DNA from 4 places in the Oceanobacter sp. 4_MG-2023 genome. Region 3 is predicted to be linked to each of the others. Evidence: predicted binding sites of a transcription regulator. Region 3 holds the regulator's gene; each other region holds the start of a gene.

What was found. The regulator FNR, encoded in region 3, switches genes on or off when oxygen is low (the NO sensors DNR and NnrR bind a similar motif). The targets are predictions, from matches to a motif close to TTGATNTANATCAA.
Region 1: a site for FNR is predicted at 3,293-3,306, ahead of coq7 (2-polyprenyl-3-methyl-6-methoxy-1,4-benzoquinone monooxygenase). Genes of this name have one in related genera too.
Region 2: a site for FNR is predicted at 5,323-5,336, ahead of ccoM (cytochrome c oxidase subunit CcoM). Genes of this name have one in related genera too.
Region 4: a site for FNR is predicted at 3,188-3,201, ahead of hemN (oxygen-independent coproporphyrinogen III oxidase). Genes of this name have one in related genera too.

The regions. Positions count from the first base shown of each region.
Region 1 is NZ_JAUYVV010000016.1:56,275-63,629, reverse strand. It holds gene Q8W24_RS12085 (GNAT family N-acetyltransferase) at 1-244, shown strand, start outside; gene Q8W24_RS12080 (GNAT family N-acetyltransferase) at 241-813, shown strand; gene Q8W24_RS12075 (RNA polymerase factor sigma-70) at 891-1,505, shown strand; gene Q8W24_RS12070 (zf-HC2 domain-containing protein) at 1,508-1,735, shown strand; gene Q8W24_RS12065 (DoxX family protein) at 1,840-2,448, shown strand; gene coq7 (2-polyprenyl-3-methyl-6-methoxy-1,4-benzoquinone monooxygenase) at 2,552-3,205, opposite strand; gene Q8W24_RS12055 (AAA family ATPase) at 3,352-4,851, shown strand; gene Q8W24_RS12050 (response regulator) at 4,877-7,213, opposite strand; gene purD (phosphoribosylamine--glycine ligase) at 7,338-7,355, opposite strand, start outside.
Region 2 is NZ_JAUYVV010000023.1:49,992-57,346, forward strand. It holds gene rlmH (23S rRNA (pseudouridine(1915)-N(3))-methyltransferase RlmH) at 1-184, shown strand, start outside; gene mrdA (penicillin-binding protein 2) at 192-2,048, shown strand; gene rodA (rod shape-determining protein RodA) at 2,045-3,187, shown strand; gene mltB (lytic murein transglycosylase B) at 3,213-4,190, shown strand; gene Q8W24_RS14170 (septal ring lytic transglycosylase RlpA family protein) at 4,187-4,957, shown strand; gene ccoM (cytochrome c oxidase subunit CcoM) at 5,076-5,195, opposite strand; gene Q8W24_RS14180 (hypothetical protein) at 5,357-5,722, shown strand; gene Q8W24_RS14185 (hypothetical protein) at 5,719-6,021, opposite strand; gene Q8W24_RS14190 (glycosyltransferase family 1 protein) at 6,064-7,239, opposite strand.
Region 3 is NZ_JAUYVV010000005.1:55,929-63,283, forward strand. It holds gene ccoG (cytochrome c oxidase accessory protein CcoG) at 1-632, shown strand, start outside; gene Q8W24_RS05580 (FixH family protein) at 881-1,381, shown strand; gene Q8W24_RS05585 (heavy metal translocating P-type ATPase) at 1,378-3,852, shown strand; gene ccoS (cbb3-type cytochrome oxidase assembly protein CcoS) at 3,914-4,135, shown strand; gene Q8W24_RS05595 (sulfite exporter TauE/SafE family protein) at 4,132-4,788, shown strand; gene fnr (fumarate/nitrate reduction transcriptional regulator Fnr) at 4,952-5,731, shown strand; gene ttcA (tRNA 2-thiocytidine(32) synthetase TtcA) at 5,946-6,797, shown strand; gene greB (transcription elongation factor GreB) at 6,861-7,340, shown strand.
Region 4 is NZ_JAUYVV010000024.1:22,174-29,528, reverse strand. It holds gene ccmA (cytochrome c biogenesis heme-transporting ATPase CcmA) at 1-215, opposite strand, end outside; gene Q8W24_RS14350 (glutathione S-transferase family protein) at 754-1,401, opposite strand; gene Q8W24_RS14345 (GyrI-like domain-containing protein) at 1,653-2,105, opposite strand; gene Q8W24_RS14340 (TetR/AcrR family transcriptional regulator) at 2,302-2,964, opposite strand; gene hemN (oxygen-independent coproporphyrinogen III oxidase) at 3,378-4,772, shown strand; gene Q8W24_RS14330 (TlpA disulfide reductase family protein) at 4,741-5,301, shown strand; gene Q8W24_RS14325 (GNAT family N-acetyltransferase) at 5,587-6,354, shown strand; gene Q8W24_RS14320 (diguanylate cyclase domain-containing protein) at 6,380-7,294, opposite strand.

The DNA.
Region 1 (7,355 bases), on a different contig from region 3:
GGCTGACCGGGCGGCGGCATTGACTGCCTGTATAAACTTTATGGCGGAAAAATATCACCTGCGCAGCGTTGCGTATGCCTGGATTCAGGGGCAAAGCGACGCCATTCCGGCAATGCTGGAAAGCATCGGTTTCCAGCGCTCCGTGGTGATGCGGGATGGTTGGCGTCTGGGGCAGGATGACTACTGTGACCAGACGCTTTATCACCATATTTTGCCAGCAACAACGGTGGAGGTACGGCTATGAACTGGAATCTGCAAGCGGGGCCTTTTGTAATCCGGTTACCGGTTATTGATCAGGATGGCGATGCCTTGTATGGCTTGCTCAAAGACCCTGATGCCAGTGCCCATATTCCCAAACCACCGATGTATGCATCGGTACAGTCACTGGATGAATTACGTCGTGCCTCGATGAAATTCAAAAGCCGTGAAGGGGCCTGCTGGCTGGTGGAGTGTCACAGCGGCGATGTCGATGCCCTGGCAGAACTGCTGGCGCGTGTCACACTGGACAGTATCAACTGGATGCTGAATAGCGCTCGGCTGCAGTGGGAAGTCAGCCCATCCGTTGAGGCTGACGAGCTGGAAACCATTATCGGCGCGATAGAGGCTTTTTGTTTTAATGAGCTGGGATTACATCGACTGGAAGTGGCGCTGTTACCTGGCTCGACCCGGCATGAAGCCTTTCTGGATCAGCTGGGTTATCAGTATGAAGGTTGCTTGCCAGCGCAGCTGGAATTTGACGAGCAATGGCGGGATCTGAACTTGTATGCCCGATTGGCAACTGATGCAATGGTTGAGGCACCAACACCGCTCTGATTGGGCGGTGAGACAACAGGGAGCGTGTTTTTGTCTTTCCGTTTTTATGAACAGAACCAATAAATGTTCCCAGATGGATGAATACATTGACTGACACTCCTAGCAATACGCTCGCTGATCGCCATTTCCTGGAACAATTACGTCACCAGATGTTGTCGTTCGCCCGTCTGCAGTTGAATGACGACCATCTCGCTGAAGATGCCGTACAGGAAGCGCTGGCTGGTGCCCTGAAAAATGCCGATGCATTCAAACGCCAGGCGGCTTTAAAAACCTGGGTCTTTGCCATTCTCAAGAACAAAATCACCGATATCTTGCGGCAGAAGTATCGTTTGCAGGAACATATGCTGCCAGATGATGACGATGGCTGTAAGAATGGTGAGGAGTTGGACGACCAATTGTTTGACCATCGGGGGCATTGGCAAGCTGACGAACGCCCACAGCATTGGGGTGCCCCGCAGCGACTGGTTTATGAGCGGCAGTTCTGGCAAGTTTTTGATGCTTGCCTGAATCATTTGCCCGCACAGCAGGCTCGTGTCTTTATGATGCGGGAATTTCTCGAACTGAGCAGCAACGAAATCTGTTCTGCCCAGTCGGTCAGTGTCAGCAATTTGCACGTCTTGCTGTATCGGGCGCGGCTGCAGTTACGGGAATGCCTGGAAAATAACTGGTTCTCAGGGGCACAGGAGGCATAATCATGATGAATTGTCGTGAAGCAACACGGCTGATGTCGGAAGCACAAGAACGCAAGTTATCGTTGGGAGAAACGGCAGAGCTAAAAATTCATACGATGATCTGCGCTGGCTGTAAAAATTTTGGCCAGCAAATGCAATCATTACGCGGCATGATGCGTTCTTTCGCGCAGGGTGATGACCCGGAAGACAAGCCACCGGGTTGGCAGGGCCACAACAAAGACAACGAATAACGCCGTTCCAGCACTTCTTGTCAGAGGCCAAATGGTGTCGACAGCTTGATAACCCCATGAGGATTGGTACGCGCTGATCCTCTATTTATCAGACAGGAATTTTCATGAGTCTTATCGATATACTCTATCGTCCAGCCGACCGGGTCTTGCGATCGGCGCAACCACTGGATGGCCTTGCCCCTCTGTTGATGCGCCTCTATCTCGCTCCGGTCCTGATGCAGTCCGGCTGGGACAAAATGATGACATTTGATAAGACAGTCAGCTGGTTTGGCAATACAGGCTGGGGGCTGGGCCTGCCCATGCCGGAAGTGCTGGTCGCACTGGTATCGGGCTTTGAATTTTTTGGAGCCTGGCTATTGATTGTCGGCCTGGCCGTTCGCTGGATATCGATTCCGCTGATGTTAATCATGATAATGGCAGCGCTGTCAGTACATTGGCAGTACGGTTGGCTGGCCATTGCCGATGCTTCCAGCTGGTTGGCCAATGAGCGGATTATGGCATCGGCAGAACGGCTGGAAGCCGCTCGTACGATTCTGCAGGAACACGGTCATTACGACTGGCTGACAGGTCGCGGTGCCTTTGCCATATTGAATAATGGCATCGAATTCGTTGCGACCTATTTTATTATGCTACTGAGCCTGTTTTTTACCGGTGGTGGCCGCTATCTGAGTATGGATTACTGGATTGCACGCCGTCATAACCTGTTGCGCTAACGACCGACCGAATAACCCTGGTTGTTATGATGACAGCAGTTATGGCCAGGGGTATGGGCAAACACCGGATACCCCATAGACGGTCGATAACAAACAACAAGGATCAGATCCGGTACGTCGCCCCGGTCATAACCCTGGACACGGCGCTCATGGCCATCTTGATAGGTAAGGGGAATTTGTGACCACCGGCTTCCAGAGCCGTGGTTGCGTGTCTGGCTTCGTCTTCCAGCATCTGTAACAACACCGCCTTGCTGCGTTCATCCTGCACTGGCAAGGCGCTGAGGTGAGACGTCAGGTGTTTGCATACCTGCTGCTCTGTTGCGGCAACAAATCCCAGACTGACCTTGTCACCGATCTTTCCTGCTGCGGCACCAATACCGAGGGACAAACCATAAAACAGTGGGTTGAGCAGGCTGGTATGGCCGTCCAGTTCCCTGATTCGGGCTTCACACCAGGCCAGGTGATCGATTTCTTCTGCCGCGGCTGTTTCCATTGCCTCGCGCACATCAGCCAGCTTGGCAGTTAATGCCTGCCCCTGATACAAGGCCTGGGCGCAAACTTCACCGGTATGATTAATACGCATCAAGGCGGCGGCATGCTGTCGTTCGGCGTCGGTCATCTCATGCTGCTCACGCTGCTGGGCCGGCGATGGACGTGACGCGGCCGCGGCTCCCGGTACCAGAGTACGCAGGGCCTGGTCGGCACTGGCAAGCAAACGGTCAGGCAAGGAATATTGGCGAGTGGTTGGCTGGCTCATAAAAAGTCTCTCCGCAATGCGGGTATGGCAGGCCATCCCCGGAAAACTGAATCTGCTGACAGTTTACGTTTTTCTGCGTTCTGATGCATGATTCGTATCATCGATATTCCTCCCCTTACTGACAGCCTGACAGAGAGAATCAAAGTATGCAGGATGTACACGACCTGGCCCTGATGCTGGAGCGCCATACGCCCATTCTGGTGATAGAAACCCACGAAGAACCTCGGGCGCTGGATTTACTGACCCGGTTGGCGATCAAACGGGGTATGGCACTGCAACAGTGGACCCTGACCGATGGCTTGCGGCGACTGGGGTTTGGTGAAGACCCGGGACTGGAGCAGAGTGAAGTACCGGACCGGGCGCTGATGCATATCAAGCAGCAGCAGCAGGGGGGGATTTTTGTTTTTTGTGATTTGCACCCGTTTCTCTCTGAACCGGCAACGGTCCGCTTGCTGAAAGATATTGCCTTGCAGCATGCCAATGGCGGCAAGACACTGGTCTTGCTCAGTCACCGCCTCACTGTACCGGATGAGTTGATGCGACTGAGCGCACGCTTCCAGCTGCAATTGCCGAATGAGCAGCAACTGATGACCCTGGTGCAGGAAGAAGCACGTCGTTATACCGCTCAAAGCGGGATGCGGGTCAAAACCGATGAAGCGACGCTGAAGCGGTTGGTTGCCAACCTCCGGGGCTTGACCTATTCCGATGCGCGGCGCTTGATTCGCGGGGCAATTGTGGATGACGGTGCGATTACGGCAGACGATGTGCCCGAAGTCAGCCGGGCCAAACTCCAGTTAATGGATATGGATGGCGTGATGGGGTTTGAGTATGACACCGCCCGCTTTGGCGATGTGGCCGGACTGGATACCATGAAACAATGGCTGCAACGACGGCAGCAGGCGTTCTTGCAAGCTGATGCCAATATGCGGCCCAAGGGAATGCTGCTGTTCGGGGTACAGGGCAGTGGTAAAAGCCTGGCGGCAAAAGCCGTGGCGGGGAGCTGGGGAGTGCCCTTGTTACGGCTTGATATGGGTGCCTTGTACAACAAGTTTTTTGGTGAAACCGAACGTAATTTGCGAGAGGCCCTGCAGCTGGCGGAGCTGATGTCACCATGTGTGGTCTGGATTGATGAAATCGAAAAAGCATTGGCGGGTGAAGGTGGCCAGGACAACGGCGTCAGCCAGCGTTTGCTGGGCACCTTGCTGACCTGGATGGCGGAGCGGCAACAACCGGTGTTTGTGGTTGCAACCGCCAACAATATTCATGCCTTGCCACCGGAGTTGATGCGTAAAGGCCGCCTGGATGAAATCTTTTTTGTCGACTTGCCCGATGCCGGTGTACGAGAGGCGATTTTCCGCATTCACCTGGGCAAGCGGGGCCATGATGCCGATGCCGTTGATCTGGGGTTGCTGGCAGCAGCAACAGAAGGTTTTTCTGGTGCTGAAATTGAGCAGGTGGTGGTGGCAGCCTGGTATGCCAGTTCGGAATCCGGAGTGGCCGACGGTGCCAGCTCCCGACATCAACCGCTGACCACTGCGCAATTGATCGATGCCGCCAATGCTACCCAGCCACTGTCGGTGACGATGGCGGAGCAATTACAGCATTTGCGCCGGTGGGCAACCGGGCGCTCTGTGCTGGCACATTAAGATTAAGTCTATCCAGTAAGTCTGTTCAGTCTTGTTGCGGGTGGTATTTCAGCTCCAGTAACGCCCGTTTCAAGCGTTCGCCACTGGCTGGTTTGGCCAGCAAGTGATAAATACCAACCGCATGTGCCTGCTTTCTGACGGAGCTGATACTGAGACCCGTCAGCATCAATACCCTGGGTTTGCGGGTAATGGCCGAGTCATCCTGAATACGTTGCATCAGCTCAAGACCATTCATGACCGGCATATCCTGGTCGATAATGGCAGCATCAAAAGCCTGCCCTGTGGCGGCCTGGTTGCGCAGCATCGCCAGTGCTTCCTTGCCACTGTAGGTGCTTTCCACTCGAATACCCCAGCGCCGCACCTGTTTTTCAATCACATTCCGCAGGGAGGCATTGTCATCAACAATCAGAACGCTCATGCCAATCAGGTTGTCGTCATGATCCCGCTTTATCTGAGTCGCGGTATCTTCCGGTTCCATCGGCAGATACAGGGTGAGGGAAGCGGAGTGGTTGGACAGGCTTTCCATCTCCAGTGAGGCTTTCATAAAACGAATCAGATGCCAGCAGACACCCTGATCCCAGGGTGTGTGACTGCTGGCTTGGTTGGCATTGCTAAGCCGCTCCAGAATAATGCGCAAATCATCACGGTGAGTGATGGTGCCCTGGATCTGGGTCTGGATTGATACGCCATAGATCTGGCTGCGGTTATTCAGCTGTGGACTCAAGTGGGTACGGATTTCCCCCAGCTCTGTGTACGCCAGCAACTGGGAATAGAGGTTGTGCAGCAAGGTATGCAGATGATTACGGTCACCTATCAACCGGGCTGGTAGATCATCGGCCTGGTCTACCATCAGCTCAATCTGTTTGCGATTGGCTCCCAGCTGGAGGTGTTCCAGAATCTTGTTGGTGAGTGCTACCAGATCAAACGGGCGCTGATCCAGCTCCAGATATTCATCCTGAATCTTGGCCAGTACGGAAATTTCATTGGTGATATGCAGCATTTCCTGGCCAGCTTGAGTAATGGTTTCGGTGAAATCCCGCTGGACGTCTGTCAGCGGGGAGTCGGATAGCAGTTCATTCATACCGAGCACGCCGTTGATGGGAGTGCGCAGTTTGTGTGCAATCTGCGACAGAATCTCTGGGTGAATAACACCACCACGATTGGGATACTCGAGAAATTGATCACTCTGGCGGGTGATGCACAGTACCGCCATCACCATGCAGGCGGTCATGATGGATGGCAGCCACAGCGCTATCCATTGGCTGACCGAATCGAGTTCGAGCAGATTGTGATTGATCAGCAGGCCCAGTGAGATACCGATCAGGGTTATCAGGGTGCCGGCCAGCAGCCAGCGTTGTGCCGGCTTGTGATGGCTGCAGCCGGTACCCAGCAAGATTGCCAGCAGCAGCTGCAGCAGTGGTGCCAGGATTTCAGTGTAGCTGTATGGCAAGAAAACCAGCAGGATGGCACTCGCTATCGAGCCAATGGCCATGGCTCTCAACAGCTGTCGCACCAATTGGGCATGAGGGCCTTTCCAGCCAAGGAAGTAGGCCGTGAGCACCTGACAGCTGATGGCCGTTCCGGTCATCAGATCGGTGATGATATTGGATTGTTCAAGTTCAAGATCAAACAGCAAGCCGAGCTGACCGAGCCAGCTGGCAATAAAAATGGTAGAGGCCAGGCAGTAGCCCGACATGCACCAGGCCAGCCAGGAGTTTCGGGTTAATGCCATATTGATAAAATAAGCCGCTGTTGCCAGCAGCCAGCCAGCGACCAGGCCGATGGAGATCGATTGTGACTGCTCGTTCTGCAAAAAATATTGTGGCGTCAGTAGACGGATATCGGTGTTCAGCAGGCTGTTACCGGAGATGGATAATAAATAGCTGCTGGTCGACATGGCGGGCAGTGTCAACAAAAACGGGTGTGCTTGCTGATAACTGCCGGACGACTCGGTAAAACCACGGATAAACTGGATATTATCGCGATCACTGATATCAAACATCGACACTGTGGGAATGTGATTATTGGAGAGTGCCAGGATGGCCTGCTTTTCAGACGGAAACGGGTTGTACAGACTGATACGTAGCCAGAATGTAGAGCGGCTGGTACCAAAGTGCAGATGCTCGGCATGACTGGGCGTAAAGCGCAGTTGCACCGATTGACTGAGGACATCGTGAATACCCAGCAAGGAATCCGGGTCTTCCAGAATAGAAGCGTAACTGCTGATGGAGTGATTAAAATCCCCCTCAGGGATCAATACCGGACTGCTGGCCCAGCTGCTGTGATTGTAGCTGAGCAGCAGCAGACAAAGCAGCTGTACCAACCAGGATAAATCAAGTCGCCTTGTTGCCATATCAGTCATGGGGGTACCTTGGAGTCTGGCAGTGCAAGCAATGCCCTGCCAGACGGTGATAACGGTGTGGCGGTTGATATTACCACGGCCGTATCACCATTGATTATTACGTTCGGGGGAGTTTGCCGGAATTTTATTGCTGCTCGCGGGC
Region 2 (7,355 bases), on a different contig from region 3:
CGGTCACGATGTGGCTCTGGTGATTGGTGGCCCTGATGGCATAGCCCCAACGCTGCTGGCGCAGGCAAAACAACGCTGGTCACTATCCAGCCTGACCTTGCCGCACCCTCTGGTACGCGTGGTGGTGGCTGAGCAGATATATCGAGCCTGGACCCTGTTGCAGGGCCATCCTTACCACAAATGAGGCCTGCATGTGGGAGCACTCCTTCCGGGATAAATCAGCTGAAGTAAAGCTGTTTCGTTCTCGTGCCGCGATTCTGGGCCTGATTATCTTTGCCTTGCTGGGCGTGCTCGTCTGGCGTATGGCCTATTTGCAAATCACCCTCTACGAAAAATACCAGAATCTATCCGAAAACAACCGTATCAAGATCCAGCCGCTGCCTCCCAAGCGTGGTCTGATTTATGACCGCAATGGGGAATTGCTGGCAGAAAACGTACCCTCATACAGCCTGACGCTGGTGCCTGAACGCGTTCGTAATATGGAAGATACTCTGAATTTTATCGACGATATGATCGGTATTTCAGAACGGGACCGGGAACAGCTCGAACGACGTCTGGAACTGCGTCGTCGACCCTACGAACCCGTTGTTTTACGTCATCAACTGACCGAAGTTGAAATTGCCAAGGTCATGGTCAACCGGGTTTACCTGCCCGGTGTCGATGTCGAAGCCCAGCTGGTGCGTCATTATCCACAAGGGGAAACCTTTGCCCATGTACTGGGTTACGTCGGACGTATCAACCAGCGGGAACAAAATCACCTGGATACCGATATCGATACCAAACGCCGCTACAGCGCCACCCAATACATTGGCAAACAAGGTATTGAAAAGCGTTATGAAAGTGACCTGCATGGCGAACCCGGCTATCAAAAAGTGGAAACCAACGCCCGCGGCCGTATTTTACGGGTATTGGAGCAGTCAGACCCGACCCCCGGACAAGACCTGACCCTGCACCTCGACAGCCGCCTGCAACGGCTGGCCCAGCAACAACTGGCCAATCACCGGGGCGCTCTGGTGGCTATTGAAGTCAAAACCGGGGGGATTCTCAGCCTCTACAGTAACCCGGGCTTTGACCCCAACCTGTTTGTTACCGGTATATCCCATACCGACTATAATGCCTTGCGTGACAATCCGGATTTACCCCTGTTCGACCGGGCCATACGGGGCCGCTATCCACCGGCATCCACCCTGAAACCCTTTATTGGTATCGGCGTCACCGACCTCGGTGTGACCAGCTGGAGCCGTACTATTTTTGATACCGGCAGCTTTATGCTGGAAAACAGCTCCCGGGTCTACCGGGACTGGAAACGCCAGGGTCATGGCGAAGTCAATCTGGAACGCGCTATCGTCGAATCCTGCGATGTCTATTTTTATGATGCCGCCGTCCGCGCGGGAATTGACAAGCTTGACCCTTTTTTGGCGCAGTTCGGCTTTGGCCAGAACCTGGCGATAGATGTTGATAACGCCTTCTCCGGGCTGCTGCCCGGCCGTGAATGGAAACGCAAACACTACAAAGCCAGCTGGTACGCCGGTGATACCGTCAACCTGGGCATTGGCCAGGGCTATATGCAGGTCACCCCCTTGCAACTGGCCACTGCCACAGCGTTAATGGCCAATCGCGGCAAGTGGGTCGCTCCCCGTCTGCTCTCTGCCCACAGCGGTCAGCATGAAGCGATTGATGAAAGTGAGGCCCAGGACATCAAACTGAACAACGAAGACAACTGGGATCATATGTTTGAAGCCATGCGCAAAGTGATCTCCAGCCCTCATGGCACGGCTCGCGTGCTGCAAAAACACCTGGAGTTTTCCATCGCAGGCAAAACCGGTACTGCCCAGGTTGTCGGCATCAAGCAAGATGAAGAATACGACTCCGACGCCCTGCGCGAGCGCTTGCGTGATCACGCTCTGTTTATCGCCTTTGCGCCGGTTGAAGATCCGCAGATTGCGATTGCCGTGGTGGTCGAAAACGGCGAATCAGCGGGCCGTACCGCAGCACCCATTGCTCAATCAGTTATTAATCTTTACCTCAGCGGAAGCACTGGCGAATGAGCAATTCCGACTTCACCCGCACACTGGGTAGCGGCATACACCCGGGATTTGATCGTGGTAAAGCATTATTCACCCGCATTCATCTGGATTTGCTGCTGGTGATACTGCTACTGGTACTGTGCCTGGCTGGCTTACTGATACTGTATACCGGCAGTGGCCGAGATACGCATATGCTGGTACGTCAGGCCGTGCATATGGGCATTGGTTTGCTTGGCATGGGGCTGGCAGCACAGCTGCCCCCTCGCTTTTATCAAATGATTGCGCCCTGGGCTTATCTGTTGGCTCTGGTTGCCTTGATCAGCGTGCTGATTGCCGGTGTAGGGGCCAAGGGCGCGCAACGCTGGCTGGCCCTGCCCGGGCTGCCCCGCTTCCAGCCATCGGAACTGGTCAAGCTGATTCTGCCACTCACCGTGGCCTGGTATATGGCCCGGCGACCGGTGCCGCCGCATATCACCGACTTGCTCAAGGCCAGCGGGCTAATTGTTATCCCGACGATACTGATCCTGAAACAGCCCGACCTGGGTACTTCACTGTTGATCTCAGCGTCTGGTCTACTGGTGCTGTTTTTTGCCGGTATGGCCTGGAAGCTGATTGGTTCCCTGATTGCTATCGTCTCAGCCTGTGCCCCACTGATGTGGTTTTTTGTTATGCACGACTATCAAAAACAACGGGTGCTGACCTTCCTGAACCCGGAAAGTGACCCACTGGGGTCTGGCTGGAATATCATTCAGTCAAAAACCGCCATTGGCTCCGGCGGCATTGAAGGCAAAGGCTTTATGCAGGGTACCCAGTCACAACTGGAATTTCTGCCAGAGAGTCATACCGATTTTATTATTGCCGTACTGGCAGAAGAACTGGGTCTGATTGGCGTATTGCTGCTACTGGTGCTGTACTTCCTGATCATATTCCGCTGTCTGGTGCTTAGCAGCCGTAGCGAGACCTTGTTTGGCCGCCTGCTGGCGGGCAGCTTGTCCGTTACCTTTTTTATCTATGTATTTGTGAACATCGGTATGGTTAGCGGAATTTTACCCGTGGTAGGTGTTCCACTACCACTGGTCAGCTATGGTGGAACGTCAGTCGTCAGCCTGATGACAGCCTTTGGCCTGATCATGTCCATGGCAATACATCAAAAACGTTAATCAAAATACTTAACAGGGAATCAGTATGACCAGACTTACACGTCAACTGGCAAAGACTTGCCTGGTTATCAGTCTTAGTGGCTCAGCGCTGGCATATGCCGGTTACGACCAGCACCCTCGCTTTAATGAGTTTGCGGCCGAGCTGGAAAAGGAATATCAAATCCCTCCTGCAGAAACCAGGCGTTGGCTGGCAGAATCGAAAAAACTCGACTCGGTACTGGAAGCCATCGCTCGCCCGGCAGAAAAAACCCTCGAATGGGATAGCTATCAGGATATTTTCCTCACCAGCAAGCGCATTGAAGGCGGCAAGGCCTTTATGGCAAAACATGCCGGGCTGTTGGCGGCGGCAGAACAGAAGTACGGCATTCCCAAAGAAATCATCACTGCCATCATCGGTGTGGAAACGTTCTACGGCAGTCGTCAGGGTAGCTACCGGGTACTGGATTCACTGGCCACACTGGCATTCGACTACCCTAAACGGCCGATCTTCTGGCGCGAATTAAAAGCCTTTTTCTCACTGGCCAAAGAAGAAAATCTTGATCCCGCAACCGTCAAGGGCTCTTACGCCGGCGCCATGGGCTACGGTCAGTTTATTCCGACCAGTTTTCTCGCGTATGCCGTTGATGGCGATGGTGATGGCCAGCGAGATTTATGGGCTAACCCAGCGGATGCCATTAACAGCGTCGCCAACTATTTCAACGTCCATGGCTGGCGAGCACACGAGCCGGTGGTACAACGCGCCCGCGTCAGCGGCAACCAGTACCAGCAAGCCGTTAATGACAACCTGAAGCCCAAATGGACTGTCGCAAAACTGGCAGCCATGGGAGTTTCCACCATCGAGCCAGCAAATGCCGAAGACCCTGCCAGCCTGGTCAAACTGATTGGCAAGCAAGGAGCCGAGTTCTGGCTGGCCCACTATAACTATTACGTGATTACCCGCTATAACCATAGCCGTCTGTATGCCATGGCGGTTTATCAGTTGAGTGAGGCGCTGAAACAGTGAAGACCGGCTTTTGGCTGATCATGGCGCTGCTACTCAGCGCCTGCAGCTCGCGTTACCAGCACAAGGAAGACTTCAGTCCTCCAGAACCACCGGATTTATCCACCATAGAGGAGCCCACCCCCACACGGGAACCACTCAGTGTGACGGGTAACGGCCCAACGTATCAGGTGCTGGGACAACGCTATCAAGTACTGGATCAACCAACGTCATTCCGGCAGACAGGCATCGCCTCCTGGTACGGCATGAAATTCCATGGCCACGCTACCTCCAACGGTGAAATTTACGATGTTTATCAATTTACCGCGGCCCACAAAACCTTGCCGTTACCCAGCTATGTGCGGGTAACCCGTCAAGACAACGGCAAAAGTGTGGTGGTACGGGTCAATGATCGCGGGCCATTTCATGAAGGCCGTATTATTGACCTGTCGTATGCCGCTGCCCACAAAGTGGGCCTGGATGTATCCGGCACCGCCCCGGTCACGGTCGAACTGCTGACCCAGCCTTACCCCGACAAGGTACACTGGATACAGGTTTCAGCCCTGTCCGACCAGTCCAACGCCAGGCGGCAGCAGCAAAGCCTGAGTCAGGCACTGAAGCCACTGTCGTGGCCTGTGGAGGTACATCAGGGCAATCTGAATGGCAAACCACTCCATAAGGTACGTATCGGCCCGGTACCGGAAGGAGAGCCCTTGCAGGACTTGCTGATCAGGTTGGAAAACCTGCAGATCAACAACCCCGTCATACTCGGTGCTCATCAACTCGACTGAGCACCATTCACATTGCCGTCACGCGCAGCAGATCACAAGCCACAAAAAAAAGGGCCACGACCAAACTGGTCGGGCCCGAGGCAAGGGTACTCAGCGCAGAAAATAATAAAACCGGCTCTTATTCTCCAGAGCCGTGTTTTTTGATGTCCTTACGGATAGCCGCATATACACCTACAAAAAATACGCAGGTCAGTCCGACAATCACTAATCCGGCAAAAACAACTTCGTCCATAAACATAGTGGGATTCCTCACTCTTAGTCGGTCTTGCGTTTGACGTGTTGAGGGCAATGTAACAGTCCACACCTGTGTCAAATTGACTCACATCAAGCCGTTTTTCAGCCGCTCTTTATAACCGTTGCTACGCTTGATATGCATCAAAAGCGACATAAGATCAGTTATTGGCTGGCTTGCTTATTGCGCTGAAACAGAAGGCAGGATTTCAGGGAGACGGTTATTCCGATGATCAGGTCATCACCGGCAGAAACAGGGGCTGGGATGTTATCCGGACGAAGATCCCTGTTGTTCCAAAAGATCTTATTAGGGTCGAGCAAACCAGCGCCCACAGGCGCTGGCTGCTGAAAAATGACAGGTCTTGCGTGGCATCCTTGCACAGGGTGCTGTCTGTCATGCTTATTGATCGTTATCTTTCTGGATTACCGAACGCCACTGCAAGGTTAATTCAGGTCATCTGCACCAGCAATTCACAGATTTTTCAAAACGAGTTCAATATCGCACCAAAAAACAACACATTGATAACAAACTAATTAGAGATAATTCGCCCCCGATAGACCCGGGTAGACGGCCCGATCCGCTCCCGATCATCAATCATGGCCGTCGCACCGCGGTACGTTCTGTCCATAATCGGCTTGGTTTTTGGTGTTTGGGTCGGCAAAAACATCTCAATCATCTCAAGTAAATCATGGCTCACGCCGCTTTTTACAAGGGTTCTGAGGTCATCTTCCAAGGAAGGCGAATCATAGTGAATTATGCAGCCCTGCTCTTCTTTCGCTAATCGCTTTATTTTTTGTAGTAGTGCGATATTGTTGCGGTTGAATTCAACCATGTGGTTCCCCCCAAGTTGGTACTGGGGATTTTACTGCAACGCTCATACCATTGTTTTGTACTTTGTTCCGATTTGAACAATCGGCTGATCCAACTCACGATCTATATAACGGCTAAACTGACCAGCCACACACTCCCAGCTTAGCTGTTCTGCCGTCACTCGTGCCGCCTTGCCCTGCTCAACCAGATCACTCTCCAATAATGCCTCGGCGGCAGAGACAAACATCCGCTCGGCAATATCCGGCTTCTCTTCAACCGGAGCCAACGAACCGTTAACACCGGACTGAATATGCATATGGGCAGCTGCCATATCAAATGCAGCCACTGGCAAGCCACTGGCCATGGCCTCCAGCGTTACCAGACCAAACGTCTCCGTGACACTGGGAAAGACAAACAGATCAGCGGAAGCAAAATGCCGGGCCAGTGCCTCGCCCGTTTGCACGCCGGCAAAAATCACATCGGGATGGCTGGCCTGAATATCACCACGCATCGGGCCATCCCCCACCATCACCAGTTTCAGATCTGGTCGGGTCACCCGTAACTGGTCATAAGCCGCAATGGCGAGCGGGATATTTTTCTCTGCCGCAATACGTCCGACATACAGCATCACCCGATCACTGTCCTTGACCTGCCAGGACTGCCTGAGACTGATACTACGCCGCCGCGGATGGAACAGATGACAATTGACCCCGTGAGGCAATACCTGAACGTTATGAAAGCTGGATTCACATAAAAAACCGGCGACTTCTTCGGAAGGAACCAGGGTTCCGGCGGTACGGTTATGGAAGCGGCGCAGCCAGTTCAGCGTCAGGGTTCGAATCCAGCCCAAGCCATAATAACTACTGTAACGATGAAAGTTGGTATGAAACGCACTCAACACCGGAATGCCGCGCTCGGTGGCCAAATTCAACGCCGAGTTGCCCAGCGGGCCTTCGGTGGCAATAAAGACAAATTCCGGCTGAAAACGATCCCAGGCCGCCCGAATATCTCCCCGGGCTGGCCAGCCAATCTGTAAATCCGGGTACATTGGAATGGTCAAACCACGGCACCAGACTTCTTCCACTTCTGGACGCCATGTCGAGCGCGGCCGAGTACGAATCAGCTGTACCTGAAAGTGACGAGGATCCAGCGCATTAATCAACTGGCGCAGGGAATTAGCGACACCGTTAACATCGGGCACATAGGTTTCGGTAACAATACTGATACGAAGTGGAGCCATACGGGTCTGGCACTCTGGCTAAATTCAACCAGTGTGCCAGCACCACCGTGACACTTTGATGAAGCCAATAAAGCCCCATATCACTCCACCAAACGTCAGCTCTCCAAACCAGCCCT
Region 3 (7,355 bases):
CCAGCCAGCTGGGCGATTGTGTCGACTGCTCCCTCTGTGTTCAGGTCTGCCCCACCGGCATTGATATTCGTGATGGTCTGCAATACCAGTGTATTGGCTGTGCGCTCTGTATCGACGCCTGCGACTCCATTATGGACAAGCTGAACAAACCCAAGGGGTTGATACGCTATACCACCGAAAATGAGCTGGAAGGCCAAAAAACGCACCTTATGCGCCCCAGACTGCTGGGTTATGCCTTTATGTTGTTGGTGATGATGGGAGCCTTTGTCTATGCCATTGCCAGTCGGGTGCCGTTTGAACTGGATATTGCCCGGGATCGCGGCAGCTTGTACCGCGTTACACCGAACGATACCGTCACCAATAGCTACACCCTGAAAATGATGAATATGTCGCAGCAACCGCGTACCTATCTCCTCAAGGTTGAAGGGCTGCCAAACGCCACCATGGATGCTCCAGACACCTACAACATTCGGGTTAACGAATTGCGCGAGATCTCCGTCAACCTTGAAATTGACCCAGCAATCGCCAAATTACCATCCAGTAAAACCAATATTGAGTTTATTGTGGTAGACCAACAAAGCGGCGAAGAAGTCGCCCGTGAAGAAAGCCGCTTTATCGCACCAAGAACCTAGTCAGCCATCAGGCGACTATCGGCTTGCGCCAGAAAATCCATTCTGGCGCAGCAATGTCACTCCAAAAGCCTGTTGTTAGATCAACTGCATCCAATTCTGCCATTGATCGGACAACAGGAATGACAAAGTTGCTAGAGAGTCGCCGTCCAAGTGGTTACACTTGGGCGGCTTTTTTTTCGGGCAGTGGAACTCAAAAGCAATACCATACCCAAACAGACCCTGCCAGCAGTCCAGACCCAGAGAGCACTATGAAATCAGATACCCAGCCAGCCCAACCCTGGTACAAAGAGCCATTGATGTGGCTGGTTGCCGGAATTCCTGCCGTTACCGTTTGCTGGGGTGTTGTCATGATTACCCTGGCGGTCAGCAGCAAGGATTCACTGGTAAGCGACAGCTACTATAAAGACGGTGTCAGCTATACCGAAAATGTCGAAATGGACCATCAGGCCAGCCGTCTGCAGATCCGTAGCAGTCTGGTGTTTGCCAATCATGAAGCCCGCCTGGTTCTCGACGGCCAGCTGGAACAGGAGCCAGATACCTTATTGCTGGAACTGATCCACCCAACCCTGCAAGAGCGGGATCTTGAAATCATTCTGCAGCGCACAGAGCCCGGGCTTTATATTGCCGCCGCCGATATACAACTGCCATCCCGGCGTTATGTCTGGTTACAAAGCCCGGATCAGGGCTGGCGGATACGCTCCACAGAACAGCTGGAATACAGCAAGGTCGTACAACTGAACGCCCAATGACAGAGCATGCCAATAACACCCGGTGCTTTCACTGTGGTGAAAACGTCAGCCCGTCTGACGAAAAACGCTGGTCAGCCCTGATTGATGGTCAATCACAGCCCATGTGTTGCCCGGGCTGCAAGGCCATTGCCGAAACCATTGTCGCCAGCGGCCTGAAAGACTATTACAAGCACCGCACCGCGCTGCCAGAACTGTCTCCCGCCGAACTGGACGACCATGAACTGCAAGCACGGGAATCACTGGCGCTATACGACAGCGAGGCCATGCAGCAACGTTTTGTTGCCCGGCTGGACAATGGTATGGCAGAAGCCACCCTGGTGATCGATGGTATCAGTTGTGCAGCCTGCGCCTGGTTAATCGAACACCGTCTGAATGCGCTGCCCGGCGTTGACCAGGCCGTCCTCAATCTGTCCAACCACCGCCTGGTGGTACGCTGGGAACCAGAGAAAATACCGGTTTCCAGTCTGATCGAACAAATTTACCGCCTTGGTTACCGCGCCTCCCCTTTTTCTGCAACCGCTGCCGAACAGCAACGTCATGTCGAAGGCAAGCGCAGCATCCGCCGTCTGGCGGTTGCTGGCATCGGCATGATGCAGGTAATGATGCTGGCCGTCCCTCTGTATGTGGGCATGGTGCCGCAATACGAATTTTTTATGCGCCTGGCCTCCATGTTACTGACATTACCTGTGGTGCTGTACGCAGCCTGGCCTTTTTTTGAAGCCTCAATCCGGGACCTCAAAACCCGCCACCTGACCATGGATGTACCGGTTTCCCTCGCGATTGCCCTGGCATTTTGTGCCAGCATCTGGAGCACGTTCAACCAGGGCAAAGAGGTCTATTTTGACTCCGTCTGCATGTTCACCTTCTTTTTGCTGCTGGGCCGCTTTCTGGAAATGCGCGCCCGTCATCGCATGGGAAAATCCGGTAACAACCTGCTGACGCTGCTGCCCAACGTCGCTCTGAAACTCAGTGACGACACCCCAAACGCCACCGAAACGGTTATTGCCAGCGAAGAAGTCAGACTGGGAGATTTGCTGCTGATCAAGCCCGGTCATGCCATTCCTGCCGACGGCGTTGTGATCCAGGGTCGCAGCTCCGTCGACGAAGCTGCCCTGACGGGCGAATACCTGCCCGTCACCAAACGTAATCAGGATCACCTGATTGGCGGCACCATCAATATCGAAAGCCCGATTATCATGCAGGTCACAGCCACCGGAGCGGAAGCCCAGCTGTCGACCATTGTTCGCCTGATGGATCGGGCACAGCAGGAAAAACCCCGAATAGCCCTGATCGCCGATCGGATTGCCAGTCGTTTTGTTGCCGCCGTCTTGCTGATTTCGTCGGCTGTTTTTCTGTTTTGGTGGCAACAGGGTAACGATCACGCCTTTTTTATCGCCTTGTCGGTACTGGTCGTCACCTGCCCTTGCGCCTTGTCGCTGGCAACACCAACGGCGCTGACAGCGGCCACCGGCGCGCTACGAGAGGCCGGATTACTCATCAGCAAAGGCCACGTACTGGAATCCCTCCCGACCATCGACCGGGTAGTATTCGATAAAACCGGCACCCTCACCCAAGGCAAGCTCACCATTGAAGACGTCGTTCTGGCGGGGGAACTGGACAGCGACCAGGTACTCGCCATTACCGCCGGACTGGAAAAATCCAGCAGTCACCCGATTGCTCGCGCTTTTCGCCGGATTCGTCCCGACACCGTCACCGAGGTCCAGCAACACACCGGGGCTGGCATTCAGGGGCAATGGCAGCCAACAGCAGAACAGTCATATGCCGTCCGCTTTGGCCGCCCCGACTTTGCCTTGCCTGACCACTCCTCACTGGATACCAGTCAGTTGAACCATCAGGAAGGGCAATGGCTGCTGCTCAGTGTCGACGATCAGGCTGCAGCCTGGATCAGGCTCGGGGACAGCGTCCGAAAATCCGCCACCAGCCTGACCCAGGGCCTGCGCCAACGCAAAATCAAAACAGCCTTGCTCACCGGCGACCCCGGCGCCTCAGGTCAACAACTGGCAACACAGCTGGGTATTGACGACGTCCAGATCGGCTTGTCACCCGAACAGAAGCTACAACAGGTACGCCTGTGGCAACAGCAGGGAGAACGTGTATTAATGATTGGCGATGGCATCAACGATGTCCCGGTACTGGCTGGGGCCGACATTGCCATTGCCGTCAGTGACGCCACGGACCTGGCCAAAACCAGCGCCGATGCCCTGGTCACCAGCGGCCGCCTGGACTGTGTATTACAGGCTCTGGACACCGCCAGCCGTACCCGCCAGGTGATCTACCAGAATATCGCTTGGGCGCTGCTGTATAATCTGCTGGCCTTGCCAGTGGCAGCGGCAGGTTATATTCCTCCCTGGGCCGCAGCCATTGGCATGTCATTCAGTTCGCTTTTGGTGGTCAGTAATGCGCTGCGACTATCCCGGACGACCAAACCGGATGTATCCGGTCACAATTAGCACACTCAGCCACAAGGCCAGATTATAATGGCTTCCACTCGCTTGGTTTGATGGACATAACATGGATATTATCTACATACTTGTTCCACTTTCGATCGTCCTGATCAGCATTGCCACGCTGATTTTTTTCTGGGCAGTGCGCAGCGGCCAGTTTGATGATATGGAATCTCCGGCTCACAGAATTCTCTTTGATGACGATGACGATCCCGCAAGCACCCAACCCGCAGCAACCGACACAACACCAGCACCCCATACCACGGCAACCGATAAAAACCCATTGTGATTGAACCACTCTCCCTGTTAACCGCCCTGTTGCTGGGCCTGTTTGGCTCCAGTCACTGCCTGGTAATGTGTGGCGGCATTGCCGCCGCCATTGGCACCCGCTCACAACAACAACCGCTACTGACAGCACTGGCTTTTAACAGCGGTCGTATCACCAGTTACGCCTTTGCCGGCCTGCTCGTCTCGCTGCTTGGCTTATGGCTACAACAACTGAATGATGTACTGATGCTGGCATTACGTACACTGGCCGCCATACTGCTGGTGCTGATGGGGCTCTACGTTGCCCGCTGGGCAAGCTGGCTCACCCGTATCGAACAAGTTGGCCAATATCTATGGCAAAGGCTGCAGCCTGCTACCCGCCCCTTGATGACACAATATTCGATCAGCAGTCGCTTTCGCCTTGGACTGCTATGGGGCTGGCTCCCTTGCGGACTGGTATACAGCACTTTGAGCTGGGTCGCCGCCAATGGTGATCCCCTCAAAGGGGCACTGACCATGTTCTGCTTTGGCCTTGGCACACTGCCTGCCCTGTTCGCCAGTGGCCTCGCCGCCACCAGCCTGAGCCGATTACTCAGTCACAGCCTTAGCCGTATCATTGCCGGACTGTTACTGATTGGTTACGGCGTTTGGACTGCAGCAGCCATCTGGTTATAGTAGCCAGGGTCGTTATTGATCAGCGACTGATCATCCGTTGACAATACCTTGACTCAATACCTTGACCAATGTCTTGACAGCCACTCGTCGAGCTAAGACCATACGAAAATTAATGGAACACGGTTCTTCCCTACATAACGGAAAACCCGACACGGTGAGCTCAATGAAAACAAACCAAGCTGCACAGCCTGCGCACCCTCCCTTGCGCGGTAATCAACCCCACTGCCAGACTTGCTCCCTGAACGCACTGTGTCTGCCACTCTCGCTCAGTGACACAGATATGGAGCGACTGGACGATATCATTCGCCGCGGCCGGCCCATTCAAAAAGGCCAGCTGTTATTCCAGCAAGGGGATGAATTCCAGTCCGTGTTTGCGGTACGTACCGGTGCCCTGAAAACCTACACCCTGGCCAGTAATGGCGAAGAACAGATCACTGGCTTTCATCTCGCCAGCGAACTGATTGGTCTGGCCGGTTACGATGCCGGTGATTACCCTCTCACCGCCAAAGCGCTGGAAACCACCACCGTCTGTGAAATTCCGGTTCATCAGCTGGAAAACCTGACTGACGAACTCCCCGACCTGCGCAAACAGCTGATGCGCACCATGGGCAACGAAATTCGTCACGACCAGAACATGATGTTGCTGTTGAGCAAAAAGAACGCCGAAGAACGTGTAGCCTCGTTTTTGCTGGATATCTCCAACCGTTACGCTCGACGCGGTTTCAGTGCCACCCACTTCCGCCTGCCCATGTCGCGGGTCGACATCAGCAACTACCTTGGCCTCGCGGTAGAAACCATCAGTCGGGTATTCACCCGTTTCCAGAAAAATGCCCTGATCGAAACCCAGAGCAAGGAAATCATCGTTCTGGACATGAACAGCCTGTATGAAATGGCCGGACTGAACCCACAAATTGAATGTGACGAGAAAACGCCAGCGGAATAATCCCGCACAGCGTGCCGTTACCCTTCTCAGCGGTAACGGCAAAAACCCCTTATATCCTTGTTTCTGTGCCCAGTTTCATCCCTGAACCCGCTAACCGGCCACCGCGTTGTTATTGGCTGGCAACAGTTACTGACGCCAGCCAATCTATTCGCTAGAATTCGCCGCCTGATTTTTAGCCAGTGTTCCGCCCCAGAATGCTCAGGAGTTTTCCAGCATGACCGCCGATGTCATTGATCGCAAAGCACGCACCGAATTCAACAAACTTCATAAACGTTTGCGCCGAAACGTTGGCAAGGCGATTGAAGACTATTGCATGATCGAAGAAGGTGACCGGATCATGGTATGCCTGTCGGGCGGCAAAGACTCCTACACCATGCTCGATATCCTGATCAGCCTGAAAAAAAGCGCCCCGGTCAACTTTGAGCTGATTGCCGTCAATATGGACCAGAAACAGCCCGGCTTCCCCGAACACGTGTTACCCGAGTATCTGGGCAAACTGGATATTCCCTACCATATTGTTGAAAAAGACACGTACAGCGTGGTCATGGATCTGGTGCCGGAAGGAAAAACCACCTGCGGCCTGTGCTCCCGCCTGCGTCGCGGCACCCTCTACGGCTTTGCTGAAAAAATTGGTGCCAATAAAATCGCCCTGGGCCATCATCGCGACGACATCATTGAAACCTTATTCCTGAACATGTTTTACGGCGGCAAACTCAAAGCCATGCCACCCAAGCTGCTCAGCGACGATAAAAAGCACGTTCTGATCCGTCCGCTGGCCTACTGCAAGGAAAAAGACATCCAGGCTTATTCGACCGCCATGGAGTTCCCAATCATCCCTTGTAACCTGTGCGGCTCCCAGGACAACATGCAGCGCCAGAACATCAAGAATATGCTGACCGAATGGGAAAGGGTACAACCAGGCCGCAGCGAGAATATCTTTGCTGCCATCTGCAATATCGCCCCCTCCCAGCTCGGCGATCTCAATCTGTTTGATTTTGTCAATTTGCAACAACAACAAGACCAGACGCACCTGGCCACCCGGCTCGATATCGTCACCATCGATTAAAGGCGCGTCCGGCCCCTGGGCAGCTCCTCACCAGACAGCGCACCCAACCTTCAAGGGAGAACCATGGATACCAATATCATCACCCCTGAGGGGTATGCAGAACTGGAGCAGGAGCTGGATTATCTCTGGCGAACTGAACGCCCGGAAGTCACCAAAAAAGTGACCTGGGCAGCGAGTCTGGGCGACCGTTCTGAAAATGCCGACTATCAGTACAACAAAAAACGGCTGCGAGAGATTGACCGCCGGGTGCGCTATCTTAGAAAACGGCTGGACGCTGTACGGGTCAGCGAATACCACCCCAGTCAGGAAGGCAAGGCCTATTTTGGTGCCTGGGTTACCCTGATGGACGAAGAGGATAACACCTTGCTTTTCCGTATCGTTGGCCCGGATGAAATCTACGGCAAAAAGCATTATGCCTCTGTTAATGCGCCGGTTGTCAGAGCGTGTCTGGGGAAGTCAGTCGGTGATGATGTGTTCATCAAAACAGAAGAAGCAACCCGGGAATGGGAAATCACCGCCATTCGTTACGATACCCCGTTATAACAAGAGACGAGGTTG
Region 4 (7,355 bases), on a different contig from region 3:
CCATGCCAGAGCAGATCGCCGTCAAAATCCCGGTTCAGTCCGGCCAGCAATCGTAACAGGGTGGTTTTCCCGGCACCGTTTGGCCCCGCCAGTTGCAGCAAGTCACCATTCTTGACGGTCAGGTTCAAACGCTCGAATAACACCCGGTCATCACGCTCGCAGTACAACTCACTCGCACTCAGGGACACACTGTTATCGGTATAACGATTTGCCATTCAAACCCCGGAAATTGCCATTGCGCATAAAAGCGGGCGCATTATATACAAAAACCCTGTGGACTGTGGCTTGACCCGGATGGGTCCTTCGACCAATTTGCTTCGTTCATGAGACGCACGCCAGACCTGGAGCAATATCACCTCCTACTTTGCCAAACGCAGTAGCCATCAGGATGGAGGATCTCTCCCGACGCAGGCACCCGGCATCACTCAGGTTAGAGGTATGGAACCCGGGCAGGAAAAGCGTGATGCCTCAGAACTGATCTATCGCAAGAAAGGCACCAAACGAAGAACGGCAACAAATTAAAGTCCGGGATGAAGATGCCCATTGGCGTTGATGAAGCTATGAGCCTGACCCTCCGCCGCGAATGTTCACAACCTGGCACCTGCTGAAAAGCGGCGCCATGGTGATGAACATTGCAGATCAGGGTTGCCAATTTACTGGGAATTATGGGCTGTATCGGGTTGTTTTAGATTGCTGGTTTGGCATAAAGACAGGCAATCGATGGGCTTTTTCAGAGCTTCCTTAAATTGATTGTTATGAGTACGACTCAAAGGGTTTGAGGTCTATACCTTCAATATCGCAAACCGCCTTAATAGTTGGATTTGAGCAAAGACGCTTTAAATAAGCAGCCAGATGCTCAAATTCAAGAGGGGATTTTTCCAGTGGCAACGACCATTCCGCAAGCATAAACAAAAAATAATCACATGCTGTTAGCGTCCCACCAAGCAAGTATTCATTGCCCTCTAGCTGGTCGTTGATAATTGATAAGGCGTCTGCAACCCTGTCGCCCTGGGCCGCTACAACATTTGGAATGGTAGCTTCATCATTGGTATGGCGATGAGGATAATAGTGAACCATAAGTTCAGCTTGCAGCGTATTATTAAGAAACGCGAGCCACTGATAAAACAAGGGACGGTTCGGATCACCTGGAGATGGCATCAAATCTGATTCAGGGTGTAATTCACAGATGTGAATGCAAATGGCCGGACTTTCAAAAACGGGCTGCTCATTAACAACCAGAGTCGGAATTCGCCCTACAGGGTTGAGCCTGAGATAATCTTCAGATTTTTGAGCATTTGACGTCTTATCGACCAACAACAACTCATAATCTGCTTTTAAGTGATGAAGTAAAAAATGAGGAGCCAGGCTCGCATTGTTTGGGTAGTAATAAAGTTTGAACAAAATCAATTCCTGATCACCAAAAGTACAGACATTCATAACGAGCCTGTAGAAAAACCTGATTTCAGGTAGTCTTTCCCGCCACCTGCTCGTTCTCTGTTGTTTATTTCCGATTGCCCGTTTTAACCCACAATCGCTTGTTAATTCTGTATTTCAGGTTTTGCTGCCTGTAAGCCAGACCGTCAGATAACCGACGACAGCTGGCTCTGACAATGATTAATACAGAACAACAAACACCCGTGCCAACTATACAGCTATAGCACGGCTATATGAACTTCAATTGCATCGGCACTGGGGTAATATTCAAAGTCAGTTGAATAAACCCTTTTATATTCAGAATCAGGGTTGGAAAAATATTCCCAAATTTCCGTCCATGCATCAATAGCTATTTGAGGCATATTTCCCTTGTGAGAAAACACCAAATATTTGGCCGCTGGAATAACTCTCTGCTTTAAACTCACATCAGGCGGCAGTGATTGACCATCAAAACCGGCAAGCACCGTAAATTCTCCAGTATGGTCAGACTCATAATCGGAATATACACCGTATACTCTTTCACCATTTTTATAATCGACTGGCACAGCTTCATCAAATGCTTGCCATAAAGCAGGAATTTTACCTTTATCAGGACTCATTTCCGCTGCGTTATCGGTTCTGACCTCTAACCCATGAATAACCTTGCTTGCAACATGTCTCAACTCCACCACAACGCTCCTTTAGTTACACAGCCAGCTTGTAGAAAAACCTGACTTCAGCCAGGTTTTATCATGCTTTTCATGCTTGCGTTAATACGGTCTTCGCCCTGCCGCTTTGCTCTTGCTGGCAGGGCTGACCGTATTTTGCCAGTTCTTCTACGTTGTGCACCAGGCAATAAAGCTGCCATTGCTCCGGTCAGGCCAAGCCTCAGACGAGATCAACAACCCGCACCTTGACCGCTTCCACCAGCCAGTCGGTATGGGTTCGCACCATATCTTCCGGGATCAGCTCCACCCCTTCCAGCAGCTGTGGCAGGGCCTGATATTGATAACAGTCGACCAAACCATGAATCGCTGTCAGGAAGTACAGCGTCACTCGCTGACGCTCGACGTCCGTCCGCTGTGCCAGGCCGTCAATGGCGTCCGTCAATAACATCTGGGCCTGGTGTTGCCATTCGTCCAGTAGCCGCGCCAGCTGCCGGGTGACACCTCCATCGTCGTCCCCTGTCGAACCCGGACGAATCCGTGGCGGCTGAAACATCAGTTGGTAATAACCAGCATAGTCTCTGGCAAAACAGGTCAGTTGATGGGCCAGACGATGCAGCGAATCCACTGCATCCTGGCTATCCATCAGCGCCAGTCGTGTATTCTGGAACAGCATTTCAAAACCCCGGCGACGGATATGCAGCAGCAAGGATTCCTTACTGGGGAAGTAGTTATAAATATTGCTGGCTGTCATCCCTAACTCAGCCGCCAATTTACGCATGGAGAGATAATGAAAACCGACATCGGCCATGATGGAAGCAGCACTATCCATAATGCGCTCACGTTGATGAGCGATTTCTTCCGCTGAAAATGGCTTCTTGGGCATGACGACTCCTGGTCGTTACTATAAAAAGGACGGGCGGGTTCAAGCTTATACCCGAGTACCAAACACATCAGGTTAACGACTACCAACATCAAATCAAGTCAGGCTAACTAGCGAAACGTCGTATTGGCATGCTTGGGGCCATTAATCTGACTCTGCATGGCTAGGCGGGGCAGCGATGAAACAGATGCTCCGGCAAGCATAACGACCTGACTCCGTTCTTCTATTGATACAAGGCAATTCAAGCGCTTGCCAACTTATTTATCATTCGTTCATGTAACAGTTTACTGCACTGCCTTGGGTCAGGCTGTTGGGCTGATGATGCGACAGCATGCCACACCGGTGCTTGCCAGCCAGTCACACACCCGATGACCACCCTCCCTGCAGACCGCCAGCCATCACGAGGTAACTTCAGCATGAATCACACCGTCTCCTGGGATCCCCTGCTGATCCAGCGCTACAATCGCCCGGGGCCACGCTATACCTCCTATCCGACGGCTGTGGAGTTCTTGCCGCTCGAAAACGACACTCTCGAACGTGAAGCCTATGCCAGGCGTGATCCACAGCGGCCGCTGTCCCTGTACCTGCATATCCCCTTCTGTCGTCACGTTTGCTACTACTGTGGTTGCAACAAGATTGTGACCAAGGACATGAGCCGGGCAGCCCCTTACCTCGACTATCTCAAGGCAGAAATCCGCCGTAAACATGCGCTGCTGGCCAGCGCGAATAACGGTCGCCTGGCCCCTGTCGAACAGCTGCATCTGGGCGGTGGCACGCCCACCTTTCTCAGTGATGAGCAACTGCAGGATCTGGTGACTTTCCTGCGCGAAACATTCGAGTTCAGTGATGCTGAAGACGCGGACTATTCCATCGAGATCGACCCGCGCGAACTGCGCCCCGGTACCCTGACGCTGTTGCGCCAACTGGGCTTTAATCGCCTCAGTTATGGGGTGCAGGATTTACAGCCCGACGTCCAGCAAGCGGTTAACCGCCTGCAGCCTGAAGCCATGATCCGGTCGGTTATGTCGGAAGCACGGGCACTGGGTTTCCGCTCCATCAATATTGATCTGATCTATGGTCTGCCACACCAAACCCGTGACAGCTTTGACCAGACGCTGGACACCATGATCGAGTTAAACCCGGATCGTTTGTCCGTGTTCAATTACGCTCATTTGCCTGAACGCTTCAAACCACAGCGTCGCATCAATGCCGACGATCTGCCCTCCGCTCAGGAAAAGCTGACCATTCTCGGGCACTGCATCCAGCGCCTGACTGCCGCTGGCTATCACTATATCGGTATGGATCACTTTGCCCGCCCGAATGACGAGCTGGCACTGGCTCAGGCCAATGGTAGCTTGCACCGCAACTTCCAGGGTTACACCACTCATGGTGACTGTGACCTGCTGGGTTTTGGTGTCTCTTCCATCAGTCAGATTGGCGATTATTACCTGCAAAACCAGGTACGTATGGATGACTACTGCGCCGCCCTCGACAACCAGCAACTGCCATCCAGCAAATGCTGCCAGGTCACCCGCGATGACCAGATCCGCCGTCGGGTTATCAGCGAATTACTCTGTCACCTGCGGGTCGACTTCAGCACCATCGACGCTGAATTCAACATTAACAGCCATGATTATCTGCTGTCTTCGCTGCAACGCCTGGAGCCCATGGTGAACGATGGTCTGGTCAGTATTAGCGCCGATGGTGTATCCATTCGTGACAAAGGCCAGCTATTGGTGCGTAATGCCTGCATGGCATTTGACGAGTATATTTACCAACATGAGCAACAACGCTTCTCCAAAGCGATCTGAATCCCGCTGGCGACAAAACTATCAGGCCAGGCCCCGGTGGCAACGCTGGGGGCTGGAACTGTTATTGATGGTGGTGGTGATGACCTTGCTCAGCCAATGGCTCGGCCGTCACCTGCTCGACCGGAATACCCCGTTCCCCGACATTTACCTGTCTGACCTGCACGGGCAACCCGTACCGTTCCCGGATACCACCCAGCCACCCCAGACCACGCTGGTGTATTTGTTTGCGCCCTGGTGCAGTGTTTGCCGGGTCAGTATGCCGACCCTGCCATGGGTCGAAAGCGACAATATTCGTATTATTGCCATCGCTCTGGATTGGCGCCAAAAGTCAGAAGTGACCGATATGGTCCAATCCGTTGGTTACGCCGGCACCACGCTGCTGGGTGATCCGGCAACGGCCAAAAAGTTGAATATTCAAGGATATCCCAGTTATTACGTTATCGATAAAAACGGCGCCGTCCGTTTTGCCGATCAAGGGCTGAGCACCTTGCCAGGCCTCTGGTTACGGACTCGTCTGGCCGACTGGTAAGCCCCTCTGGCCGATATTCCGCACCCGCCAAGGAACTCCGGCCTCGTTACTCCTTCAAAGTCTGCATTCTGACCCATACGCCGATTCCGTCGTGTATAACGTCTCCGTTGCCTCTGTCCAACCTCTAAGGCGTCTCAGTTTTGAAATATTTTTGTCATAAATGATTCACGAATGGCATGACTCCCAATACCATCACACCCCTTGGAACGAATGTCGGATATGTCACCCAAATGTCATACCCAAGCCGTAAATTTGGCCGGATTAACTCAACCATCAGGTGTCACTATGCAGCAAGCCACTGCCTCCCAGATAGCCATCAGCAGCGACTCCCCCCTCGTGGCCCGAGTTACCCAGGACCCCGCTGAAATCCGTCAGGCACTGGCGCTGCGCTACCGAGTGTTTGCCGAAGGAATGGGAGCCAATATCGATAGTGGTGAAGCGGGTATCGACCGTGACCATTTTGACGATATTTGCCTGCACCTGATTGTGAAAGATGTCAATAACGACCGGGTGGTGGGTTACAGTCGTATCCTCACCAATGAGTTGGCAGAGCAGGCGGGCGGGTTCTACTCCGCCACCGAATTTGACCTCAGCAACATCGTCAAACCCGGTTACCGTTATATGGAAATTGGCCGTACCTGTGTTGATCCTGATTTTCGCAGCGGTGCGGTGATTGGCTTGTTATGGTCAGGGATTGCCCAGTTTATGTCGGCTCACCAGATTGATTACCTGATGGGCTGTGCCAGTATCTCGCTTAATGACGGTTATGCACGTGCCATCGCCATCATCAATTACCTGCGAGACAAGCATTTCTCGGCAGCCGATGCCCGCGCCGAACCCCGCGTCCATATGCCCAGCATCGACGTTGAGATGGATGGTGCCAGGCTGGTGCCACCGCTGTTAAAGGCGTATTTGCGCATTGGTGTCAAGGTTTGTGGCGAACCCTGTCTGGATAAAGACTTTAATGTCGCCGATGCCCTGATTTTGCTGAGCCGCGACAACATCAACCAACGTTACCTGCGCCACTTCACCAAAACCGACGGTCAGAACTGATCGCGGCTCGCCATCAAGCGGCAGACTAGCGGGGTAACGCAACTGCCTGATGGCGGGCACGACCAGTGTTTTTGGCCTGGTACAAAGCCTTGTCAGCGACCTCAATGGCCATGGTAACCGGGTCACTCATCATGGGTTGAAACCAGCCACTGCCAATACTGATACTGAGCCATGGCCCTGCGGGTGATCCTTTATTCTCCAGCCGTAAGGCAGCCACCGCTGCCAGCATTCGCTGCGCAACAATCGCGACCCCTTCCGGCTCGATCAACGGCAGTACAATAGAAAATTCTTCACCACCGTAGCGGGCAACCAGATCGTGGGAACGATTGACGCTGTCGTCCAGTGCCCTGGCCACCTGACGCAAGGCCTCATCCCCTTGTACATGGCCGTATCGATCGTTAAACGCCTTGAAGGCATCCACATCCACCATCATCACCGCCAGATTACTTTGCTGTCGTTGCGCCCGACGCCACTCCGCCAGTAAAAACTCATCAAACCGCCGCCGATTGGCAATTCCGGTTAACCCATCAGTCATGGACAGGGCTTTCAGCTGCCGTATACGCTGATACTGTCGCTCCAGTACGCCCAGCCGGGCGGCTACCAGCGGTACCTGTAACGGTTGCTTGAGATAAAGTGCAGCACCAGCATCCAGCGCCATAATTTCCTGATCAACACTCGCTGCGCCTACCGCGACCACTTCCATATACCGGTACAAGGGGTCTTCGGCCCGCTGTGCCATAAAAGCAGCGAAGTCCAGTCCCGGCAGATCCATCGCCAGAATCAACAACGAGGGGTAACGCCCAAATTGCAGCAAACACGCTTCCAGCTGCGCCAGTGAGTTCAAAGACATCACATCACTGGTAGCGGGCAATACAGACGCCAGCAGGGTCTGATCAGACGGGCTGGCAGAGGCGATCAAAACAGTCAGGGATTTATTCATATTCAGAGACACCGGGGGCTGTGAATCAATACTGACAATGAGTCACCATAAAGGACAAACC